Regions from separate parts of the Bacillus sp. JJ1562 genome, predicted to be linked through region 1. Evidence: riboswitches for the same ligand, from Rfam matches in the RefSeq annotation. Region 1 holds a riboswitch; the other holds the start of a gene.
The links. A riboswitch is a leader RNA that binds a small molecule or an ion and turns the genes downstream of it on or off. The one in region 1 is predicted to bind cobalamin.

Region 1 (3,430 bases):
TAATAAGTCGTTTTTAACCCTTGCTTCCAAGCTTCTAGATGGAGCTGCAAGAGATCCTTTGCTTTAATATCATGTCTGACATACAGATTAAAGCTAATGCCCTGATCAATATGACGCTGGCGTGCAGCATTTTGTCTTATACTCCAGATTTGATCAACTTCATGACGTGCTTTTCGGTAATACTCATAAGTCTTATGATCGATATCAGGAGCAGTTACTTTAAACTTAAAATTCTTTTTCTCCTCCGCATACTCAGCTGCGTAAATTGGATCAATCCCGTCGGTAGAGCCACCAATTTTAGCTGTCGATGAATTCGGAGCAATTGCCATGAGCCAGCCATTCCTTAATCCGTTCTGAGAAACCTTTGCTTTAAGCTTATTCCATCGCTCAGAAGCATACCTTCTTCGAGAAAAATAAGTTCCCGTATCCCACTCAGATCCTTTAAATTTCGGATAAGCTCCTTTTTCGTTAGCAAGCTCCATTGAGGATTGAATCGCATAATAAGCAATGTCCTCGTAGAGCTTATCTGCATATTGAACAGCCTCATCCGATTCCCAGTAAATTCCCTTTAACGCTAAAAGATGATGCCAGCCAAAAGTACCTAAGCCCACCGCACGGAACTTTTTATTTGTGATATCTGCTTGTTTGACCGAAATAGTATTTAAATCTACGACATTATCTAGCATTCTAACCTGGATGCGAATTAATCGTTCAAGTACATCCTTATGGACCGCCCTTGGTAGATTAATAGATGAAAGATTACAAACCACAAAATCACCAGGCTTTCGAATGATCACAATATTTCCTTCATCATCGATATATTCCTTCGTAATCCCTGTTGCTGACATATTTTGAGCAATTTCCGTGCATAAATTACTACAAAATATCGAAGTTCGTCCTTTTCCTAGAAGATGCTTGTTTGGATTTTGACGGTTTACTTCATCACGATAGAACATATACGGTGTCCCAGTTTCTAACTGTGCAATCATGATTCGCGCCATGACATCCATTGCTCGATAGGATTTACGTGGTAAAAGTGGATGATTGACGGCTTCCAAATATTTTTGAGTGAAGTATTTTTCATCTTCTTCGTCATAAAAATCTTCAAGACCTAACGGATTCCCGTTCTCATCCTTCCATACCATGATTTGCTTTACTTCATGTGGACAAAAGGTGTGCCACTCCCCATTGCTTCTTCCATTCTCATCTACCTCTTGTAGCTTTTTCATAAATAGATCTGGAACTGATACCCCTGTAAAAATATCATGGGCCTTCCGACGTTCGTCTCCGTTATTCGTTTTTAAATCTAGAAAACCATTCATCATATCTTTATGGAATAGATCGAGATAGATCGCAATTGCTCCTTGGCGTTGGCCTAATTGGTCAACACTAACTGCTGTATCATTGATTAGACGAATCCATGGAACTACACCGGAAGAATTCCCTTTAAATTTTTTAATGTCGGAGCCTAATGCGCGAACCTTACCATAATAGACCCCTATGCCTCCTCCATCTTTTGATAATCTAGCAATATCCCAGTTATTTAAATAAATACCATCAAGTGAGTCTTCAACTGTATCAATAAAACAAGAGGACAACTGGCCAAAGCTTTTGCCCGCATTTGATAGTGTTGGAGTTGCAACGGTCATATACAAATTACTCAATGCCCAGTAGGCTTCTTTGACGTACTCGAGCCTTACACCTCTTTTTTCATGTTGCATTAAAGTCATGGCTATCATCATGAAACGCTCCTGAGGAAGTTCATAAATATTACGTTCATAGTCTCTGGCAAGATAACGGTCGGCTAGTAAAAATAAACCTATATATGTAAATAGATGATCTTTAGCAGGGTCAATAAGCTTTCCGAGCTCAGCAATTTCGTCCTTTGTATAGGAGTCTAGTAGTTCAGTAGAGTAAATTCCTTTTGTTGTTAGTTCTTGGAGTAAATCATAAAAACTACCGTATTTTAACTTGCTATCATAGCTTCGATTTGTAGCAGCTTTTTCATAAAGTTCATTTAAATAGAGATGAGCCGCTAAGTATGTCCAGTTTGGCTGATCCATGGCAATTTTGTTTAAGGAATAAATTAGAGCATGTTGGTTCGCTTCAAATTCAGATAAATTTATTCCTTGTAGTTTGTTTCTTATTTCGGTTGTGTCGAGCTGATAGGTACTTTCTGCATAATCAAGCGAGCGTAGAACTGAATTCATTTCCTCATGTGTTGTGATATTCAATTTATTTCTCTCCCTTACAATTTTTTCGCTACTCAATCAAATGCGCCTTGGCGTATTTGCGCCCGATTTTTTTTCGAGCTTGCCCGAAAAATTCCCTTTGAAAAATCGTGGCATCCGCCGGAGGCTTTAATTTTATTTAGTGGGGGTTAAAACGCCCACTGAATAAAATTAAAAAATCCGCCCAATGAAATTGAGCGGATGAAACGATAACATCAAGAGAGCAAAAATAAAGAGCCCTACCTGTCGCCACCGTTTCATCTTCCCAATCCCCGAAGAAGGTGAAACATCATAAGAAAAGACAGGTCTCCTGACTTATGCATCACTCTACTTTGAACCCTTCCCATATAAGTACCTACTTGAAGTTAACTTATACAGTGGCCTGTTCATTTCGTCAGCATTTACAGTTGCGGGGGCAGTTCTGGATTTTCACCAGATTCCCTATTAAGCCCAATGGCATCTTTTTCTTAAGGTAAAACACAATATGTAGTTATATAACACAAAATCACATCAATATATGCTATTACATTTAATAATAAGTGACTACTCCACTTTTAGCAAGACAAATTTTGACAATTATTTCTCAAGAAATAATACCATATGCTCTTCGTCACGATACTGTCCGTTAAATTTGATAGCCTTTACTTCAACAGAAAATTTTTGAAATCCTAGTTTTTTATATAGTTCCTTTGCTGGTGTATTTTCTGCATCTACCGTTAAATAAAGTTGTTCGATGTCAGGCATATTTTTAGCCACTTTGATTGCTTCATTTAGCAAATCATTGGCAATTCCCCTTCCTCTTTTTTGATTATCAACATACATCGCTACGATATTAGCTTTATGCCTTATCTTTTGACGTGTTTCTCTGATTAATGTTACCATTCCAACTAAATTTTCTTCTTCGAATGCACCAAGCGTAAGTAACTCTTGAGATTGAAAGCTTTTCTTGTAATCTTCAATTGGATTTTCTTTCATTATTGCTTCTTCATACGTAACTAAAAAGCTTTCCGGATCCGTTGTTAATGCTTTTAATCGGAGCTTCCAATAGCCCTCGGCATCCTCTGGTATAAGCTTTCTGATCATCATAATTCCACCCCTTTTTCAGAACATTTGTTCTTGTGTTTTTCGTTTTATTTAATTATAATGGGACTTGAGGAAAAAATATACAAAAGTGTATGATTTCCTTAGGAATCAGAAAT
Region 2 (3,430 bases), on a different contig from region 1:
ATAAATCTCTTGTGGCTTGCGGTTGTCTTTTATTCCTGGCATTTGCGATAGCATCTGCTCTAGTTGTTCATCGCTCCACTCTGATTTTTTCATCATCTACACCCTCCTTTACACCAAATTCTTCCATATAGGTCTTTAAAACCTTAAGGGCTCTATGCTGAGTTGTTTTTACCTTACTTTCTGTCCATCCTAAAGCCACTGCAGTCTCAGCAATCGAAAGAGATTGGATATAACGTAATATTAGTACCATGCGTTGATCGGTTGTACAACGGTCCAAGCAGCGATACATCATCTGGACTTGCTCATTTTGTAATGCTATTTCTTCTGGGAGTGGAGCAAAATCTTTTATTTCTTTGCTACTCCAATCAAAGGAATCCATGATTCTTTGTTTCCAACCTTTTTGTTTTCGAAATGAATCAATTGCAACATGTCGTGCAATTGAAAAAAGCCATGTTTTTTCACTACTTTTTCCTTCGAATCTATCATATGATTTTAAAACTCTTATATAAACTTCCTGAACGAGATCTTCAGCCAGTTCACGATTTTTCACCATATAAAATAAGAAGGAAAAGACATCGTGATGATACTTTTCATATAGTTCCTCAAATAAGGAATCCATTTTGTAAATCCTCCCGTTCATTTCATTAGTCGAGTGTTTCCTAAAAAAAGTTACACTCCAAATATAGTATGTTTTCATAAAAAAAGGAAGAATATTTTGGTAATATTCTTCCTTACTTTGCGATTATTACATTTTTTAAGAAAAGTAGTCTTAAAATTGGATAAAGTATGAGAAAAAACACTCCATTTCCGATTGCATGACTCATGTCAAATGGTAGTCCAGCTATATAATAAGCGAGGAACTTACCAGAAAATAAATAAAGTGGAATTGAGATCACGAAGCCATATAGAAAACCACAAAACACAGCATAGATGGCTAGTACAACGACTGGAATTTGGTCGCGATACTTTCTTAATGAACCACTGATTAAACCAATAATCCCCCATGCAATGATTTGTCCAATTGTCCATAAGCCCATACCCATAACAAGATTTGATAATATCGCACTAAATACGGCAACGACCACACCGTAAATTGGTCCTAAAAACAAGCTTGTTATAATGATAATCGCAGTCGTGGGTTGTACATTCGGAAGGAATGTAAATATAATTCGACCTACAACCGACAAAGCGATTAGCATCGATAAAAGCGTTAGGTTTTTTACTGATAAATTCATTATTCCCACTTATGGAGGTCAAATTCGATCTTATCTTCTGGCTCTAATTTAAATTCATTCGCTCCTACCATTGCTTCTTCACCATTTACAGAATAAAACCAAGATGTTTTTTCTTCTTCACTGCCCGCAACTCCGTTAATGCTGGCAACAAATGCACCATCAAATTGTGTTTCGATTTCAAAGTTTTCCTGCATAACGTCCATAACGGTAACTTCTTTTCCTGCTTCAATCTCGATTTCTTTTTCTTCAATGATTTCTTCTCCGTTGTTTTTAGAAATCACAACAGTGACAATTTCAGCTTTTTCTTCTTTATTGATCTTTTCTGACGAGTTATTGTTTGATGTATCATTTGTAGGTTGGTCATTGCTGCATCCAAATAATAATCCCAATGATAGTAATGCAAATAATAATTTTTTCATGATCTAGTTCCCCTTTGTGTTAGATAGTTTGTGTATGTAAAAGTGCTTTAATCACTTGATACCAAAATAAAAAGCCCACCGTATCGGGTGAGCTTTGTTGATAATTTGGAAAAACAACAAAAAAGCATATAGCTTTATTGTTAATTCCTACACCCCGAAGAATTATTAAAAAACGAACGAATTAGGCAGGTCTACTGACTAAAGCTTCATTCTACTTTGAGTCCTTCCCATATGATGAACAACGTTTGCCATCCATTCATACAGTGGTTCTACTCATTTCGTCCACTTTTACAGTTGCGGGGGCAGTTCTGGATTTACACCAGATTCCCTATTAAGTCTTTAAGGATGTTCAAAAAGTGCGGTGAATATGACGCATCGAATTTCTTCGAACACTGCTCCAAGTACATGGTGAATAACTAGTTATGCGCTTGCGTCTACTAGTTTATTCTGGAAGTCAATTCCTCAGCGCAAGGCTGCAAGGGTGTTAACTCAAGCAGTTGCCTCGCTCCGGTACTCAAAGCTGCGCCGCCTTGAAATTCTCGGTCCTCTTCATCCTCCTTTTTGATCTTTCATTTAAAGTATGAGAACATCATCCTCTGACACCTATTATTCTGATTTTTGTTATTAAATTTTTATTAACATTCTTTATATTACAAGAAGAATTTTTCATTTACAAGAGAAATGTTTCTTATGGAACAAGAATCTTCGCCACGTTCTTTCAAATTACTCACTTTTTCGAGGGATTATGAATGTAAATGTCGTTCCTTCACCAAGCTTACTGTGGACGGAAATATTTCCATTGTGAGCACCAATAATGTTTTTTACAATAGCAAGTCCTAATCCAGTACCAGATTTCCCTCTCGTTCTAGCTTTGTCTGCCTTATAGAAGCGTTCAAATACAAACGGTAGATCTTCTTCAGGAATTCCAGATCCTGTATCCCTAATATCGACCTTAATAGATGTTTCTTGCCCTGTTACTTGAACCTCAACTCTACCATTTTCATCGGTATGTCTCATGGCGTTGTCAATCAAGTTTGTAAATACCTGCTCAATACGGTCAGTATCCATGTAAATTTGACCGATATCTTCTTCTTTTGTCGCAGTTAAGGTAATTAAATTTTCCTTAGCTAACCCTTGGAATTTTCGAATCACACGATTGATAAATGAATCAAAATCAACATTTTCTTTATTCAATGTAATATGACCTGATTGCATTCTAGCTATGTCTAACAATTCGTTGACAAGTCGTCCCATTCGAAGTGACTCATCGTAGATTACCTTTGTGATTTCTTTTCTCTCTTCTTCAGAGCTTGCAATATCATCCATAATCGCTTCACTATAGCCCTGTAGCATAGCAATCGGTGTTCTTAATTCGTGTGAAACATTTGCAATGAAGTCCTCACGTAGCTTGTCCAACCGTCTCTCTTCCGTCATATCACGAAGTACGGCAACTGCACCTCTTATATATGTCTGATTATAGAGTGGACTCATTAAAATAACCCATGTTCTTCCTTGAAGGCTAATTTCAATAAATTGCTCTTTTTCAAAGGAAACGGCACGTTGAAATAAATCCTTTACTTCTGGTGGAAGCTCTTCACCAACTTCCTGATACATGCCCTGCTGATAGTACCAAGCTTGAAGAAAGCGTTCAGCAGGTGGGTTTGTAACCAAAATCGTTCCATCACGATTTAACGTTATAACACCATCTGCCATACTATTTAAAATACTCGCAAGCTGCTCCTTCTCTTGATTAAGAGCATTCATATTATATTTTAA

Region 2: another riboswitch for cobalamin. It lies ahead of V7097_RS12035 (DUF4430 domain-containing protein); the one in region 1 lies ahead of V7097_RS05195 (ribonucleoside-diphosphate reductase subunit alpha).

The regions. Positions count from the first base shown of each region.
Region 1 covers NZ_JBALOQ010000007.1:75,033-78,462, forward strand. The annotation lists gene V7097_RS05195 (ribonucleoside-diphosphate reductase subunit alpha) at 1-2,234, opposite strand, end outside; cobalamin riboswitch at 2,515-2,710, opposite strand; gene V7097_RS05200 (GNAT family N-acetyltransferase) at 2,808-3,314, opposite strand.
Region 2 covers NZ_JBALOQ010000018.1:21,694-25,123, forward strand. The annotation lists gene V7097_RS12020 (hypothetical protein) at 1-96, opposite strand, end outside; gene sigX (RNA polymerase sigma factor SigX) at 68-619, opposite strand; gene V7097_RS12030 (ECF transporter S component) at 732-1,235, opposite strand; gene V7097_RS12035 (DUF4430 domain-containing protein) at 1,235-1,654, opposite strand; cobalamin riboswitch at 1,822-2,022, opposite strand; gene V7097_RS12040 (ATP-binding protein) at 2,378-3,430, opposite strand, start outside.